DNA from 4 places in the Halomonas sp. BC2 genome. Region 1 is predicted to be linked to each of the others. Evidence: predicted binding sites of a transcription regulator. Region 1 holds the regulator's gene; each other region holds the start of a gene.

What was found. Region 1 encodes sigma-54, which starts transcription at its own class of promoters, with help from an activator protein. Its sites were predicted from a motif close to TGGCACNNNNNTTGCTNT; they were not measured.
Region 2: B7L71_RS14090 (CmpA/NrtA family ABC transporter substrate-binding protein) is a predicted target of sigma-54. The motif match lies at 2,648-2,665, and genes of this name have one in related genera.
Region 3: B7L71_RS02900 (amino acid ABC transporter substrate-binding protein) is a predicted target of sigma-54. The motif match lies at 3,126-3,143, and genes of this name have one in related genera.
Region 4: urtA (urea ABC transporter substrate-binding protein) is a predicted target of sigma-54. The motif match lies at 1,977-1,994, and genes of this name have one in related genera.

The regions. Positions count from the first base shown of each region.
Region 1 covers NZ_LFGT01000009.1:182,013-186,481, forward strand. The annotation lists gene rapZ (RNase adapter RapZ) at 1-806, opposite strand, end outside; gene ptsN (PTS IIA-like nitrogen regulatory protein PtsN) at 876-1,343, opposite strand; gene hpf (ribosome hibernation-promoting factor, HPF/YfiA family) at 1,348-1,656, opposite strand; gene B7L71_RS07255 (RNA polymerase factor sigma-54) at 1,754-3,169, opposite strand; gene lptB (LPS export ABC transporter ATP-binding protein) at 3,275-4,021, opposite strand; gene lptA (lipopolysaccharide transport periplasmic protein LptA) at 4,043-4,469, opposite strand, start outside.
Region 2 covers NZ_LFGT01000023.1:78,434-82,902, reverse strand. The annotation lists gene B7L71_RS14100 (ABC transporter ATP-binding protein) at 1-312, opposite strand, end outside; gene ntrB (nitrate ABC transporter permease) at 329-1,180, opposite strand; gene B7L71_RS14090 (CmpA/NrtA family ABC transporter substrate-binding protein) at 1,204-2,508, opposite strand; partial or broken gene B7L71_RS14085 (methyl-accepting chemotaxis protein) at 2,985-4,469, shown strand, end outside.
Region 3 covers NZ_LFGT01000004.1:63,925-68,393, reverse strand. The annotation lists gene hemE (uroporphyrinogen decarboxylase) at 1-1,017, shown strand, start outside; gene speE (polyamine aminopropyltransferase) at 1,014-1,874, shown strand; gene B7L71_RS02905 (amino acid ABC transporter substrate-binding protein) at 1,963-2,973, shown strand; gene B7L71_RS02900 (amino acid ABC transporter substrate-binding protein) at 3,220-4,227, shown strand; gene B7L71_RS02895 (amino acid ABC transporter permease) at 4,326-4,469, shown strand, end outside.
Region 4 covers NZ_LFGT01000004.1:91,893-96,361, reverse strand. The annotation lists gene urtB (urea ABC transporter permease subunit UrtB) at 1-457, opposite strand, end outside; gene urtA (urea ABC transporter substrate-binding protein) at 538-1,890, opposite strand; gene B7L71_RS03040 (tripartite tricarboxylate transporter permease) at 2,232-3,731, opposite strand; gene B7L71_RS03035 (tripartite tricarboxylate transporter TctB family protein) at 3,781-4,263, opposite strand; gene B7L71_RS03030 (Bug family tripartite tricarboxylate transporter substrate binding protein) at 4,355-4,469, opposite strand, start outside.

The DNA.
Region 1 (4,469 bases):
AGCGATTGCGCTAATTGCTCGACCATGTAGACAGAGCGATGCTGTCCGCCGGTACAGCCAATGGCCACGGTCATATAGCTGCGTTGACTGCTTTGGTAAGCAGGTAGCCATTTCTCCAGCCAGGCATGAATATCGTCACGCATGTCATCGACGATGGGGTAGCCGCTCAAGAAGGCCTTGATGTTGGCGTCGCGTCCGGTGAACTGCCGCAAGCTGGGGTCCCAATAGGGGTTGGGCAGGCAGCGCACGTCGAACACGATATCGGCATCCATGGGTACGCCCCGTTTGTAGCCGAAAGATTCGAACGTCAGGGTCAACTGGTCACGCCGCTGATGAGCAACCTGATCGGTGATGCGGCGGCGTAGGTCGTGTACCGAAAGACGCGACGTGTCGATCAGCAGGTCAGCCAGGTCCCGAATCTCGAGCAGGGTTTCTTCTTCCTTGTTGATGGCCTCTTCCAGGGTCATGTCGCTATCCCGCGTCAGCGGGTGGCGCCGACGGGTAGCCGAGTAGCGCTCCAGCAGAATGCGAGCGTCCGTGGTCAGGTAGATGACCTGAAAACGGATCTGACGCTGGCGTAGTTCTTCCAGCAGAGCAGGCAACTGTTCCAGTGCAGTAGGCAAGTTGCGCGCATCGATGCTGACGGCCAAATGAGTACGCCCCCCCTGTTGACGCAGTTCATCGACCAGCGAGCCCAGCAGCATGGCAGGCAGGTTGTCGATGGCGTAATAGCCAAGATCTTCCAGCGCCTGTAGGGCGATGGACTTACCGGACCCTGAACGGCCGCTAATGATCACCAGCTGCATAGCGCATCTCTCTTGGCTTGAGAAGGAATAGGGGGTTACCGACGGCCTTGCTGCCCAGCAAAGGCTGCGCTAGGCAGCCTGCTCGCGAATCTTGTCGGTCAACAGCGTCAGCAGTTCACGCTGGCTGCTGACATTGCGCAATTGCTGGCGTGTGGCTGCGTCGTTCATGATGGTGGCGACCTGACCCAATAGCGCCAAATGCGTATCATCGGCTTCTTCGGGTACCAGCAGCACGAACACCAGATCGACGGGGTCACCATCGATGGCATCGAAGTCGACGGGCTCGGCTAGCTTGAGAAAGCCAGCAATGGGCGTGCTGCAGTGAGGACTGCGTGCATGGGGGATGGCTACGCCATTGCCGATACCAGTGCTGCCCAGCCGTTCACGGCCAATCAGGCGACTGAAGACTTCCTGACTGTCCAGGCTGGGCGTGTTCTGAGCGATAAAGGTGCTGAAAAACTCCAGCACCCTTTTTTTGCTGCCCCCGGGCACGTCGTACAGCACGCGCTCCGGGGGGAGTATGGTTTCCAACGTCATCGGTTTAACGCACGCCAGCGCCTTGGGCGCGGGCTTGTGCTTTTTCCTTGTGTTTTACCAGCTGACGGTCGATTTTGTCCGCCAGGGCGTCAATGGCCGCGTACATGTCATTATCCTGCGCTTCCGCATGCAGGTCTGCTCCTGCGGCATGCAGCGTGCAAGCCGCTTGCTGGCGCTCCTTTTCGACAGATAAGGTGACCTGGACGGTCGTGATGTTGTCGTAGTGACGCTCAACGCGTTCCAGCTTTTCGTTTACGTAGTCACGCAAGGCGTCAGTCAGTTCAACGTGATGACCAGTGATGTTTACTTGCATTGACGTGCTCCTTATCCATCGGACTGTACTTCGATTGTAACCCTTTTTGGGCCATTGCAAAGCCCTCGTCGAGAGTTTGTTGGGCGAGAGCGTTTAACTAGCGTAAACGACGGCGCTCACTCGACGAAGGTATACCCATCGACTCACGGTACTTGGCCACGGTGCGGCGGGCCACGGTGATGCCGCCCGCTTCCAGCAGGGTGACCAGACGGCTGTCGGAGAGTGGCTTGCCCGGAGGCTCGTCCTGAATCAGTTTCTTGATGCGTGCTCGAATGGCCGTGCTGGAATGGCTGTCGCCACCTTCCTGGCCGCTGACTTGGCTGGAGAAGAAGTACTTGAGCTCGAACACCCCGCGCGGGGTATGAATGTATTTCTGGGTAGTGACCCGCGAGATGGTCGATTCATGCATCTCCACCGCTTCGGCGATATCGGCCAGAATCAGTGGTTTCATGGCTTCTTCGCCATGCTCCAGAAAGCCGATCTGCCGAGCAATGATCTCGCGCCCCACGCGCAGCAGGGTGTCGTTGCGGCTCGAAAGGCTTTTGATCAGCCAGCGAGCCTCCTGGAGATGCTCTTTCAGAAACTGGTTGTCCTGGCTCTTGTCGGCGCGTTTGATCAGGCTGGCGTAGTCGGGCTGAATACGCAGTCGGGGCAGCGCTTCCGGGTTGAGTTCCAGGTGCCAGCCCTCGTGATCGTGGCGTACCACCAGATCTGGCGTGACATAGCTGTCGTCGGTGATGCCATAGGCGCTTCCAGGCCTGGGGTCAAGGCTGCGAATTAAACGGATGACATCGTCCAACTGCTCGTCGTCGAGGCTCAGGCGTCGCTTCAGCAAGCGCATGTCGTCCTTGCCAAGGGCTTCGAGAAACTGGCGTACCAGGCGTTTGGCAGGCATCAGCAGCGGGGTGTCTTCGGGCAGCGAGGCCAGCTGCAGCATCAGGCACTCCCGCAGGTCACGGGCAAATACTCCGGTGGGTTCGAACTGCTGAAGGCGCAGCAGGGTGTTTTCGACCTCGCGCTGGCTCAGGCCGTCGTGGCCTTGTGCCTTGAGCCCCTCGCGAATGTCGTTGAGAGGCTGGGTCAGGTAGCCGTTGGCATCCAGCGCATCGATGAGGCTTTCGGCGATGGCATGTTCACGGGAGGAGAAGTCGGTCATGGCCAATTGCCAAAGCAGGTGACCGTGCAGGCTCTGCCCCGCCGCCTGACGCTCGAAGTCCGGGCCTTCGCTGCTGCCGCCCATGCTCCCCATGTCCTGATACGTGTCGGACCAGTCGCTGTCTACGGAAAGCTCGCTGGGGATGCTGTCTGCCCACTCGGCTTCCTGAGGCTCGCTGACGGCCTGTTCGCCAAACTCATCTTCCTGCTCGAGCATGGGGTTGGCATCCAGCGCCTGCTGAATTTCTTGACGAAGGTCCAGCGTCGATAGCTGAAGCAGCGCAATGGCCTGCTGCAGCTGAGGTGTCATGGTCAGCTGTGTGCCGATGCGCAGTTGAAGAGAAGCTTTCATGACCATCTGAGAACCACTCGTTAATCAGAAAGCTCCACCCTAGAGCGAGTCTCCGTTTGGTGCAAGTGCAATAAGCATGCCACTAAATAAAATGTCTTCGTGGGCCATTGTTTAAAGCCGGAAGTCGGCGCCCAGATAGACGTCGCGTACCTTCTGGTTATTGAGGATTTCCTGGGGGTTTCCACTGGCGATGATGTGTCCGTCGCCAACAATGTAGGCAATATCGCAGATATCCAGAGTTTCACGCACGTTGTGGTCGGTGATGAGGACGCCAATATGACGCTTCTTGAGGGCGCGTATGATCGATTTGATATCGCCCACGGAAATGGGGTCGACGCCGGCAAATGGTTCATCCAGCAGAATGAAGGCAGGTTCGGTGGCCAGCGAGCGAGCGATTTCCACCCGCCGCCGCTCGCCGCCCGAGAGGCTCATGCCCAGGTTGTCGCGAATGTGGGTGATGTGAAAATCTTCCAGCAGAGATTCGAGCTTGGCTTCTCGGCTGCTGCGGTCCAGCTCACGACGCGTTTCCAGAATGGCCATGATATTGTCGGCCACCGACAGTTTGCGAAAGATCGATGCTTCCTGAGGCAGGTAGCCGATGCCTGCCAGGGCACGCTCATGCATCGGCGCCCGGGTCAGGTCGAGATCGTCGATGCCCACTTTGCCAGCATCGGCCTTCACCAGGCCGACGATCATGTAGAACGAGGTGGTCTTGCCTGCGCCGTTGGGGCCTAGCAGGCCAACGACACTGCCTTGGGCAATTTCCAGGTTGATATCCTTGACCACGCGGCGGCGCTTGTAACTCTTGGCCAGATGCTGTGCATGGAGCGTCTTGACCGCTGCAGTGTCGGGGCTGATGGCTGTCACGAGGGGCTCTCTCTATTGCTCGGGCTGTAAGGTCATGCGGATGCGTTGCGGTGCGCTGCCGCTGACATCGGAGCGTGCTTGGACCACCCCGCGGTCAATGAAGTATTCGAGCCGTCCACCCTGGAAGCGATCCCCTTGCTGGGTCAGTTCGGCCTGGTCGATCAGCTCTACACGCCGCTCGGACACATGGTAGACGATGCGCCGCGCCCAGCCTTCCATGGGCGTCGTCTGGTCTTCCAGCTGGTTGCGCAGGTAGGCACGCTCGCCCGTGGCGACGGCCCGGGAGAGCTCGCCCGCCTCGTTGCGATGAATTTCGACACGCTCTCCGCGCAGCTGCATTTCACCTTGGCGAATGTCGACGTTGCCGGTATAGACCGCCGTGCCCGCACGTTGGTCCAGGTCCAGGCGGTCGGCTTCCACTTCAACGGGGGCCTGTTGT
Region 2 (4,469 bases), on a different contig from region 1:
GTTCACCGCCAGCGCCACGTTCTCGTACACCGTGAGCCAAGGCAGTAACGAGTGGTTTTGGAAGACCACGCTGCGGTCGGGGCCTGGCGCATTGACCTCCTTGCCATCCAGGATGACCGCGCCAGAGGTCGAGGAGGTGAGCCCGGCGATGATGTTGAGCAGGGTCGACTTGCCGCAGCCCGAATGGCCAATGATCGAGATGTACTCACCCTTGGCGACGCCCAGGTCGATCTCCTTGAGCACGTTGGTAGTGGCACCTTTGGTGGCAAAGGTCATGTCCACCTGCTCGACGCTTAAATAGTGTGAAGCCATGATCCAATCTCCTGGGTTAGCTTTGGGTGGTGCCACGGGTCACGCACTGGCCGATGAAGGCCACGATGCGGTCAAGAATGAAGCCCACGATGCCCACATAGATGAGTGCCAGCACGATGTCGCTGAGCATGGAGGCATTCCAGGCGTCCCAGATGAAAAAGCCGATGCCCACGCCGCCAATCAGCATCTCGGCGGCCACGATGGCCAGCCAGGAAAGCCCTACCCCAATGCGCAGGCCCGAAAAGATATAGGGTGCGGCGGCGGGCAGCATGATGCGGGTGAAATACTCCATGCCGTTGAGGCGAATCACTCGGGCCACGTTGCGGTAATCCTCGGGGATATTACGCACCCCCACTGAGGTGTTGATGATGATGGGCCAGATGGCGGTGATGAAGATCACGAAAATGGCCGAAGGGGTGCTGTCCTGAAACCCGGCCAGTGAAATCGGCAGCCAGGCCAGCGGAGGCACGGTGCGCAGCACCTGAAACACGGGGTCGAGGCCACGCAGGGCCCAGGTCGATTGGCCCACCAGCACGCCCAGGCTGATACCTACCACCACCGCCAGCAGGTAGCCATAGGCCACGCGTTCCAGGCTGGCCAGAATCTGCCAGCCCATGCCCTTGTCGTTGCCGCCGTAGTCGTAGAAGGGATGAATGATCAGCTCCCAGGTATCGTTGAGCACCTGCGAGGGCGGCGGCAGCGCCGCGCCAGGATGGGAGCACAGCGCTTCCCACAGGCCGATCAGAATGGCCAGCACGACCACCGGCGGCAGCACGTTCTTGACCAGGGTATCGCGCAGGCGTAGCAGCACAGGGTGCACGCCTGGCATGGAGGTAGACAGCGTATTGGCTCTTGATGAAGTCGTCATGAGGCTCTCCCAGGCTGCCTGGCTCAGGCCAGCGCCTTGATCTCCAGGCTATCGAGGTAGGCTTGCGGGTTTTCCGGGTCGAAGACCTTGCCGTCGAACAGCGTTTCGACGCCGCGAGAGGTGGAGTCCGGAATGTCTGCCGAGGCCACGCCAAGGGCGTGAGCAGCTTCTCGCCACAGGTCTTCGCGGTTGACCTGCTCGATCAAGGCCGCGCTATCGAAGTCCTGCGGCAAGTAGCCCCAGCGCTTGTTCTCGGTCAGGAACCACAGGTCGTGGCTCTTGAAGGGGTAGGAGGCGTGCTTGTCCCAGTAGCGCATCATGTGCGGATGGTTTTCCACGACGCGCCCGGTGCCGTAATCGAAGTTGCCCTGAATACGGTCGATGAGGTCGGCATAAGGCGCATGAATCCAGCGGCGGCGTGAGCAGATCTGGGCCATCTCCTCGTGGTTGGCTGGGTCTTCGCACCACATTTGAGCTTCCATGATGGCCATCAGCAGCGCTTTGGTAGCGTTGGGGTGGGCTTCTACGTAGTCGCTGCGCATGGCGAAGGCTTTTTCCGGGTGGTCGTTCCACAGCTCGCCGGTGGTATTGGCGGTATAGCCGATGCCCTGGTTGATCAACTGCTGGTTCCAGGGCTCGCACACACAGAAGGTGTCCATACTGCCCACCCGCATGTTGGCCACCATCTGGGCCGGCGGGATGGTAATGGTGGAGATGTCGCGGTTGGGGTCGATGCCCCCGGCGGCCATCCAGTAGCGAATCCACATGTCGTGGGTGCCGCCGGGGAAGGTCATGGCAGCGCTGACTTCGCTGCCTCCGCTGCGCTTTTCCGCCAGAGCTTGGGCAAACTCACGGGTATCCAGCGCGACCTTGAGGTCGGCGTACTCATCGCCCACCGAGATGCACTGCCCGTTGAGATTGAGGCGCGCCAGAATGCTCATCGGCACGGGAATGTTGTTGGGGGTCATGGCACCGCTGGCGATCAGGTAAGGCATGGGCGTCAGGATGTGCGCGCCATCGATCCCGTTACGCTGTGAACCCAGTACCAGGTTGTCTCGGGTGGTACCCCAGGAAGACTGCTTGAGGACCTCCACATCGGTCATACCGTGCTTGGCAAAAAATCCTTTTTCATCGGCCACGAACAGCGGCGCTGCATCCGTCAGCGCAATGAAACCGAGTTTGGCCGACGTGGTTTCCAAAGCGCCGTTGGCAAAAGCCCAGCTCATGGGCAGGCTGCTGAGCACGGCAGAGCCTCCCACCACGGCGGCGGAGCTTTTGAGAAAGTGACGACGTTCCGGTGAGTGGGACGAAGAGATTTTTTTACGCATGACACGGTTCCTGCCTTTTGGAGACAAAAACGGCGCCTGCAATCAGCCCCCGTTGAGGAGCTGTTGCAGACGCCGTTGTCTGTTGATCGTCTTTTTTATCGCCAGGCCCACGTTGGCCCAGTTTGCTATCCCCTTGTCTTGTGCAGCTAACATGCCAAATGGCTTAGTCGTTTTTGCGAAACATCAGCTTTTCAAAAGGTTAGTCATAAGAGTCGAAGGGACGTCTTGTTCTCGAAGGAGGCAGGGATGATGCGGTGCAGCGTAGAAATGGTGCAGTTTTAGCGAAGCTGCACGAAAAAGAAGCAGGACTGTTAGCAAGTTATCAATAACGTCAAACAATGTGAACTCTATTGTCTCATTAGTTACCTTCCATAGAATGCCATCCACACATTGAGGCTTGCGTAGCGAGCACTATATTAAAGAAAAGACGCTCTCTAATGGACTGGCAAACGACGCTTTGTCGGTAGGGGGGTGGTATGAAGCGATTGCTGGCAAATATCTCGGTAAAAACAAGTCTGACGTTCACGTTGGCTATTTTTTCTTTGTTGATCATGACCATTGCTGTTCTTGGTCATTTAGCGGGAAATAAAGGAGGGCATTCATTAGAAGCCATGGATGAGCTGTCGATGCATCAGATGTTGCCCCTGGCGCGTACTCAGCGCTCAGTAGGTTTTGCCCAGTTGGCGTATTTGAACAGTGTCGTGGCTTCCGAAGATGGTCAGCATCAGCAGGCGCAAACCTATCTGGTCGAGGCCGAAACGTTTCAACAATCTGCTCAGAGTTACTTCTCCGAATTTGAAGCCTCCGACCCACGTGGTATGAACAACGAGTTGGCCGAGGCTGTGATTACCGCCTTTTACGCGGTGATGCAGGAAGGCTTGATTCCCATGGAGGCGGCGGTAACAGCGGGTAATGAGGCACAGCTAAACGCGGTGCGTTTAGCCATTATTCCGCTTAATCAATCGTTTGTTACGACTAGCATGGCCTTTAACGGCTATCTGGCCGAGTATGCGGATCAGTTGATCGACCATTACGAGCGCGATATGCAAGTATTTGGTTATATTGATATTGCTGTGATCGTGGCTGCGCTGTTCATTATCGTGCTGGTGCGCATGGCCATGGTGGGGTCCATCGTCAAGCCCCTGGATGAAGCCGTGGTGCATTTCGAGCGTATTGCCGAAAACGATCTGTCATCCCGCGTGGACCTGCGCGGAAGCAATGAAATTGGCAAGCTGTTCAGCGCCATGCAGCGCATGCAGAGTGGCTTGGCGGCCACGGTAGCGACCGTGCGCGACAGCAGCGGCTCGATCTACATCGGCGCACGAGAAATTGCCGGGGGCAACGCGGATTTATCGTCGCGCACCGAGCAGCAGGCGGCTTCCTTGCAGGAAACCGCTGCCAGCATGGAGCAGTTGACCCAAACCGTGAAGCAGAACGCCGATAACGCACATCAGGCCAGCACCCTGGCCAACGATGCTTCGGGTAAGGCGGTAGAGGGCGGCGACGTGGTCGAGCAGGTCATCTCGACCATGCACGGGATTTCTTCGAGCTCCCAGCAGGTGGCCGATATCATCAACGTGATCGACTCGATTGCCTTCCAGACCAATATTCTGGCGCTCAATGCCTCGGTCGAGGCTGCCCGGGCAGGCGAGCAGGGGCGCGGTTTCGCGGTCGTCGCCAGCGAAGTACGCAACCTGGCCAGCCGCAGTGCCGAGGCGGCCAAGGAGATCAAGCGATTGATCGATGCTTCCACGGCGCAGGTCAATGAAGGCTCTCAACTGGTAGAAAAAGCCGGTGCCACCATGCGGGAAGTCGTCGGGTCGGTACGCCGGGTCACCGACATCATGGATGAAATATCGGCAGCCTCCCAGGAGCAGAGCGCGGGCATCGAGCAGGTCAATCAGGCCATCGCCCAGATGGATGAGGTCACCCAGCAGAACGCGGCGCTGGTGCAAGAAGCG
Region 3 (4,469 bases), on a different contig from region 1:
TACCTGCCCGAGTACCGCGCCAGCCGCGCCGATGCGGGCAGCTTCATGGACCTGTGCCGCAATCATGACCTGGCCTGTGAAGTCACCCTGCAGCCGCTGGAGCGCTACCCGCTCGACGCCGCCATCCTGTTCTCGGACATTTTGACCATCCCCGATGCCATGGGGCTGGGCCTGTACTTCGAAACCGGCGAAGGTCCCAAATTCAAGAAGACCGTACGCACCGCCGAAGAAGTCGCCGCGCTCACCGTGCCCAATGCCGAGCGCGACCTGGACTACGTGATGCGGGCGGTCTCCACGATTCGCCGTGAGCTCAACGGCCGTATGCCGCTGATCGGCTTTTCCGGCAGCCCCTGGACGCTGGCCACCTACATGGTAGAAGGCGGCTCCAGCAAGGACTTCCGTCACCTGAAGACCATGCTGTACGACACGCCCGACACCATGCACCAGTTGCTGGACACCCTGGCGCAAGCGGTCACCGACTACCTGAACGCTCAGATTCGCGCAGGCGCTCAAGCCGTACAGATTTTCGATACCTGGGGCGGCGCGCTGTCCACACCGGCCTACCTGGAGTTCTCGCTACGCTACATGGAGCAGATCGTCTCCGGGCTAATCCGCGAGCACGACGGTCGCCGCGTACCGGTGATTCTGTTCACCAAGAACGGTGGCCAGTGGCTGGAGCACATTGCCTGCGCCGGTGCCGACGCATTGGGCATCGACTGGTCCACCGAGCTGTCCGACGCCCGCGCTCGCGTGGGCCATAAGGTGGCCCTGCAGGGTAACCTGGACCCCAACGTGCTGTTTGCGCGCCCTTCGGCCATTCGTGCGGAAGTGGCTCGCGTACTGGAGAGCTACGGCCACGGCCCTGGCCACGTTTTCAATCTGGGCCATGGCATCAGCCAGTTCACCAACCCTGATCACGTCACCGCCTTCATGGAGGCGCTGCACGACTTGAGCCCGCAGTACCATCAGGGCATCCCGACTCAATCGAACGACTCATGCCCAGGAGCCAAGCAATGAGCGACCTACGCGACGACCAGTGGTTTACCGAAGTCTTTGATAGCCACGGCAGCGCTTTCTCGCTGAAAGTTTCTGAAAAACTGCTGGATGTGCAAAGCCCCTACCAGCACCTGGAAGTGTACGCCACCGAGACTTACGGCAACCTGATGGTGCTGGACGGCTGCGTGATGCTCACCGACCGCGACAACTTCCTGTATCACGAAATGATCGCCCACCCGGCGCTGTTCACCCATCAGGACCCCAAGCGCGTGGTCATCATTGGTGGCGGCGACTGCGGCACCTTGAAAGAAGTGCTGCGCCATCCGGGCGTCGAGAAGGTCACCCAGATCGATATCGACGAGGAAGTCACCAAGGCCGCCGAGCGCTTTTTCCCCGAACTCGTGGAAGCCAACGGCGACCCCCGCGCCGAGCTGCTGTTTGCCGACGGCGTGAAGTGGGTCGACGACGCGGCCGATGAGAGCATCGACCTGCTGATCATCGACTCCACCGACCCGGTCGGCCCGGCCGAAGGCCTGTTCAAGACCGACTTCCTGAAACGCTGCCACCGTATTCTGAAAAGTGGCGGAGTGATGGTGCAGCAGAGCGAGTCGCCGCTTTACCATAGCGGTTCGATCATTCGCGAACTGCGCAACGACATGCGCGAAGCGGGCTTCGACAGCGTGGCCACCTTGCCCTTCCCCCAACCGGTCTACCCCTCCGGCTGGTGGAGCGTGACGTTGGCAGGTAAAGGCACCAGCGTTGAAAGCTTCCGCGAAGAAGCTGCCGCCAGCCACGAAATGCCGCTACAGTACTATACAGCAGAGGCCCATCGTGGAGCCCTGGCGCTGCCCCCCTTCATGCGCAAAGCCTTTGCGTGAGAGCGGGCATCGTTAGTGGAAAAGCCGGGCGCTGCTCGGCTTTTTTTATGCGCGCAGATCGGCGCGCTTCGACGTCAAGGAATCACACATGAAGAGTGTTCGTTGGTTGGGAGTAGGGGCCAGCCTGTTGGCACCGGCCATCGCCATGGCCAGCACGCTGGACACCGTCCAGAATCGCGATAGCCTGCGTTGCGGCGTGAATGCCGCCCAGCCCGGTTTCTCGTCACTGGATGACGACGACCAGTACCGGGGCCTGGATACCGACATCTGCCGCGCCATTGCCGCCGCCGCGCTAGGCGATGCCAACAAGGTGGACTTCGTGCCGCTGGACTCCGTGGAGCGCTTCACGGCCCTTCAGTCCGGTGAAGTGGACGTGCTGTCGCGCACCACCACCTGGACCTCCAGCCGCGATACCACGCTGGGCATGCACTTTACCGGCGTCAGCTATTACGACGGCCAGGCCTTCATGGTCGCCAGCGACCTGAACGTACAGAGTGCCAAGGAGCTGGACGGCGCCGCGGTATGCACCCAATCGGGCACCACCAGCGAACTGAACCTGTCCGATTACTTCAGGGTTCACGGCATGACCTATGATGCCGTGGTCTTCGACTCTCCCGAGCAGTCGATTGCCGGGTTCGAAGTAGGCCGCTGCGACGTGCTGAGCTCCGATGCCTCGCAGCTCTATGCCCAGCGGATGCAGCTGGCCGACCCCGACATGGCCGTGGTGCTGCCCGAGATCATCTCCAAGGAGCCGCTAGGTCCCGCCGTGCGCCAGGGCGATGACCAGTGGTTCAACATCGTCAAATGGACGCTGTTTGCCATGCTCAATGCCGAAGAGCTGGAAGTCACCCAGGCGAACGTGGACGAGCAGCTCGACAGCGACAACCCTGACGTACAGCGCCTGCTGGGCCAGGATGGCGATTTCGGCAGCCCCATGGGCATCAGCGCCGACTGGGCCTACCAGATCGTCAAGCAGGTAGGTAATTACGCGGACGTTTATGACCGCAATGTCGGCACAGGGTCGGACTTCAACATTGCCAGAGGCCTCAACGGGCTATGGAAAGACGGCGGCATTCAGTACGCCCCGCCGATTCGCTGATCGGCGAACGTCAGTAGCTTTCTCCCCGCGCCAGCGGCTACGCACCAAAACGGAGCATCGCGTAGCCGCTGGAGCACTTTTTTGCACCAATACTTTCGTTAAATTCGCTGATTTTACGTTGAAAACCGCTGAATTTGCCGACATATCTTTTTTGGCACCTTCCTTGCTAGCTTTTAGGCATGCATCGACATGCATAACATCATTAAATCGAGGAAGGGGAACACACATGGTTAACACAAGAAACACCTGGTACTGCTTGCCTCTGCGGGTGCAATTACGCTGGCCGGTATCGCTACCGCGCAGGCGAACACATTAGAAGAAACTCGCTCTCGCGGTGCCGTACAGTGTGGCGTTAGTGATGGCTTGCCAGGTTTTTCCGCGCCGGACGATAGCGGCGAATGGCAAGGTCTCGATGTTGACGTATGTCGTGCCGTCGCCGCTGCCGTACTGGGCGATGCCGACGCCGTTAACTATATCTCCCTGAACGCCGTCGAGCGCTTTACCGCACTGCAGTCTGGCGAAGTCGATGTTCTGTCCCGTAACACCACCTGGACCACCACCCGCGATACCACGCTGGGTCTCAACTTCACCGGCGTCAACTTCTACGACGGCCAAGGCTTCATGGTCTCCACCGACCTGGGCATCTCCAACGCCTCCGAGCTGGATGGTGCCGCCATCTGTATCCAGTCCGGTACCACCACCGAGCTGAACCTGGCGGACTACTTCCGCGCTAACGGTATGGAATTCGACCCCATCGTTTTCGATACGTCCGAGCAAACCGTCGGTGGTTTCCAGACAGGCCGTTGTGACGTTCTGACCTCTGACACCTCTCAGCTGGCCGCGCTGCGTATTCAGCTGGACGACCCGTCTGCCGCCATGATCCTGCCCGACGTCATCTCCAAGGAGCCGCTGGGCCCCGTGGTACGTCAGGGTGACGACCAGTGGTTCAACATCGTCAAGTGGTCGCTGTTCGCCATGCTCAACGGTGAAGAGTACGGTGTGACCAGCGAAAACGCTGAAGAGATGCGCGATTCCGATAACCCGGACGTGGCTCGCCTGCTGGGTCAGGACGGCAACTACGGTGAAGGCATGGGTCTGGATGCCGAGTGGGCCTACAACATCCTGAGCCAGGTAGGTAACTACGGAGAAAGCTTCGAACGTAACGTCGGCATGGATTCACCGCTGGAAATCGAACGGGGCGTCAACGCTCTGTGGAACCAGGGTGGCTTCCAGTACGCACCGCCGATTCGCTAAGCGTCTCGCTTGACCCCGGCCCGCCGTCCCTTGCCAGCATCACTCAAGGGTACCGGCGGGCCATTTGATTGACCTTCCGTGTAGCGGAGACGCCATCCATGTCCGTAAGACCTAACGCTCGCCCCGTTGGCCAAAAGCCTCCGTTCTGGCGAGACCGCGCAAAGCGTGCGCTGATCTTTCAGTTTCTACTCATTGCAGCCGTTATTGCGTTCCTGTTCTATATCGTCGGTAATGTTCAAGAC
Region 4 (4,469 bases), on a different contig from region 1:
CCAACAGGCGCTCGGCGGAGGTACGGCGGCGTTCCACGTTGGGGGAGTAGAGGTCGACCACGGCGATGGCGCTGCGCAGTTGGTTACGCAGGGCGTTGTTGATGCCGATGCGGTTGAGGTCGCGGCGGGACATCTCGCCCAGCGGCTCGTCGGTCAAGGCATCGGCCACGGGCCAGTCACGCCCGGTGTTGTTCAACACCACGACGAAGCGACCCTCGCTGGTGCGCTGCAGGCGGCCATCGAGCAAGGCTTGCAGCCAATCCCGGGCACGTTCGTCGTCGCTTTGCACAATGGCGTTGATGGCCTCGCCTTTGGCGCGGAAGTTCTCCACGTCCAGCGCTTCCAGCAGCGCCAGTGCCGCGTCGTCATCAGAAGGTGTGGTGGGGGTTTGTGCCTGCGACAACGTCGCCATGCTGAGCAGCAGCAGACACAACACCCCAGAAAGGAAACGCCTCATGGGGTTCTTCCTTTGGTGATCATCAATGGGGAGAGATAGCGTGCTCCCTTGCCGCGAAGGCTCGCGGCAAGGGAGGGGGGTTACTCGGCGAGTGCCGCTTCGGCTTCTTCTGCTGCGGTGCTGCCACCGCACGAGCCGTTGGCGACGTTGAAGTTGCCGCAGCGCATCGGTGCACGCCAGTCAGCAATCAGGTCGCGAGAACCCGGCAGGTAATCCGACCAGGCATCGCCTGCCACGGTGGACGGCGTTTGCCAGACGATGTCGAACTGGCCGTTGTCCTGCACTTCACCGATCAATACCGGCTTGGTGATGTGGTGGTTGGGCATCATGGCGGCATAGCCACCGGAAAGGTTAGGCACGGTCACGCCGATGATGGCATCTTTCACCGCGTCCACATCGGTGGTACCCGCCTTACGCACCGCTTCGGCCCACATGTTGAAGCCGATGTAGTGGGCTTCCATGGGGTCGTTGGTGACCGCTTCTTCATCGCCCGTCCAGTCGATCCAGGCGTCGATGAAGTCGTAGTTGGCGTCGGTGTCCACGCTCATGAAGTAGTTCCAGGCGGCCAGGTGGCCCACCAGCGGCCCGGTATCGATACCGGACAGCTCCTGCTCACCCACCGAGAAAGCGATGACGGGAATATCCGCGGCATCGATCCCCTGGTTGGCCAGCTCACGGTAGAACGGCACGTTGGCATCGCCGTTGATGGTGGAGACCACCGCCGTGGGCTTGCCCTCTTCACCGAAACGACGGATTTCAGAGACGATGTTCTGCCAGTCCGAATGGCCGAACGGGGTGTAGTTGACCATGATGTCTTCTTCGGCCACCCCGTGCTCATCCTTCAGGAAGGCTTCCAGAATCCGGTTGGTGGTGCGCGGATAGACGTAGTCGGTGCCGATCAGCGCGAAACGCTCGATCCCGACTTCGTTGATCAGATACTCCACCGCAGGAATGGCCTGCTGGTTGGGTGCCGCGCCGGTGTAGAAGACGTTCTCGGAAGACTCTTCCCCTTCGTACTGTACCGGGTAGAACAGCAGGCCGTTCAGCTCTTCGAACACCGGCAGTACCGCCTTGCGGGATACCGAGGTCCAGTTACCGAACACCACGTCTACCTCATGCTGGGCCAGCAGCTCGCGGGCACGCTCGGCGAATAGCGGCCAGTTGGAAGCGGGGTCGACCACCACGGCTTCCAACTGACGCCCCAACAGGCCACCGGCTTCGTTCTGCTGGTCGATGAGCATTTCGACGGTGTCTTTCAGGGTCGATTCGCTGATCGCCATGGTGCCGGAGAGGGAGTGCAGAATACCCACCTTGATCGGGTCGTTGTCCTGGGCAACGGCCTGAGCGCTGGCGCCCATGATGGCGGCGGCCAAGGCGGCCGTGGCGAAACGGCCAAGGGTACGAGGGTGTGTCTTGCGTTGCGATGTGGTCACTTGAACCTCCTTGCACCCCTTGGAAGGGGCTTGTTATAGGCGCGTAGAGCGGGCATTCACCCGCCGTGGGCTAATCCACCTTTCACATTGCAAGGGGTGCGCCAGATTGAATCAAAGCCTATTAAGACAATGACAATCAGACAGTTAGCGATACTCAAAAAAACCCGCATTGCGCCAGACGCACTAATTCAGGGCAAGCCGAGAGGCGCCATGCACAGTTGTCATGCACCAGCAAAGCGCCTTGCACCAAAGAGGGGTGCACGCACACAAAAAAGCGCCCGAGGTTTCCCCCGGGCGCTGACAACGCCAAAACTCACTCCATCACACCACGCAACAATCGCTTATTTGGCGGCCATGGCCTTCTGCTTGCGGCGCTTTTTCAGCAGCGGCATGCCCAGCGACAGAGCCGCAATGATCAGCAGTGACAGTGAAATAGGCTTGTCGATGAAGATGGACCAGTCACCTCCGGAAATCTGCAGTGCGCGGCGCATGGACTCTTCCATCAGGCTGCCCAGGATCAGCGCCAGAATCAGCGGCGCCGTGGGGAAGCCGAACAGCCGCAAGCCCAGGCCGATCAGGCCGAAGCCCAGCAGCAGCAGCAGGTCGAAGACGCTGAAGCTCATGCCGTAAACACCGATCATGCAGAAGATCAGGATCATCGAGAGCAGCAGCGGACGCGGCATATCTAGAATTTTGGCGATCAGCGGAATCAGCGGCAGGTTGAGTACCAGCAGGAAAATATTACCAATGTACATACTGGCAATGACCCCCCAGAACACGTCTGGGCGCTGCTCCAGCATCATGGGGCCAGGCGTCACGCCCATGACCAGCAGCGCACCCAGCAGCACCGCCGTGGTGCCCGAGCCAGGCACCCCCAGGGTCAGCAGCGGTACGAACGAGCCGGTACAGGCAGCGTTGTTGGCCGCTTCGGGAGCTGCCACGCCCTTGATGTTGCCCTTGCCGAAGGTGTCACCATCCTTGGCCAGGCGTTTTTCCATGCTGTAGCCCAGGAAAGAACCAATGGTGGCACCGGCCCCCGGCAGTACGCCGGTGAAGAAGCCCAGCACCGAGCTGCGGCTGACAGGACCTGCGATTTGCTTCATTTCACTGCCGCTCAGCTTGAGCGAGCCAATGGCATTGCGCGGCGCTTCCTTGCCACCGCCCCCACGCAGCAGCATGTAGAACACTTCCGCCAAGGCGAAGATACCCAGCGCCACAACCAGGAAGTCGATGCCGTCGAGCAGTTGAATCGAGCCAAAGGTGTAGCGCTCGGTGCCGGTTTGCATGTCGATGCCGACGATCGAGATCATGACGCCGATCACCGCCGCAATCAGACCCTTCACCAGCGACTTGTCCGACAGCGAGACGACCGCCGTCAGGCCCAGCACCATGAGCGCGAAATATTCGGGAGGCCCAAAGCTGACCGCCACTTTGGAAAGCAGCGGCGCCACCAGCATCAAGAAGACGATGGAGACGGTGCCGCCAATGAACGACGCGTAGGCGGCAATGGCCAGCGCCTTGCCCGCCAAACCCTGCTTGGCCATGGGGTAGCCATCGAAAGAGGTGGCGACCGTGCCCGCCACCCCCGGCGCATTGAGCAGAATAGAAGAAGTCGAGCCACCGAAAATGGCCCCGTAATACACACCCGCCATCAGAATCAGGCCTGATGCAGGCTCCATTGAGAAGGTGATCGGAATCATCAGCGCCAGGGCACTGATCGGGCCGAGGCCCGGCAACATACCGATGATGGTACCGGCAAACACACCGGCAAAGACGTAAGCGATGTTGATGGGCTCGAGCGCGATGCCAAAGCCGTACATCAAGTTGTTCAAGGCATCCATGGGCGTATCTCTCTTAAAAAACTACGGCAGGTGCGTGGGCACGGCGTATTCAGAACGGCAGGAGGCCAGTGGGCAGATACACATCCATGACGCGCGTCATGGTGATATACAGCGCCAGCACTACCCCCAGCGAAGCCGCCAGGTTGATGCCATGACGACGATACCCGTAATAGGCCGTCAGCCCGGTGCACAGCAGCGTCGACGCCAGTACGAACCCCAGGGGCACCAGCAGGAAGGCATAGGCGGCGATGGCCACGGCGGTGACCACCACACGCGCCCAGGGCGTCAACAGCAGCGGACCGTTGGTGGCCTCTTCGTCGATCTCGTCAGCGCCTGCCAGCGGCACCGGTTTTTCAAAGAAAAGCAGCCCTGCTAGCAATAACAAGGTCACTCCCAGCACTTTTGGAAAAAGATCTGAATCTACCGGACGCGGCAGAGGAAAGGTTGGAATTTGCCAGGCCATTGCTAGATAGGCGGCTGCAAAAAGCGCCAGCACGAGGGCCAGCCACTGATTAGTGTTCAATCGAGTCATGGGGTGTCTCTCCGAAGGCGCAGGTTGCGCTTACGGTCACAGGCAGTGACCCCGGGCCTGGCTGGCCCGGGGCAGCACGGTGAAACGGGGGTTATTGAGCCAGCAAGCCCAGGTCGCTCAGGACACTGCTGAACTGCTCTTTCTGCTCATCCAGGAAGGCGCCAAACGCTTCGCTATCCTGGTAGGCATCGATCCAGCCCAACTGG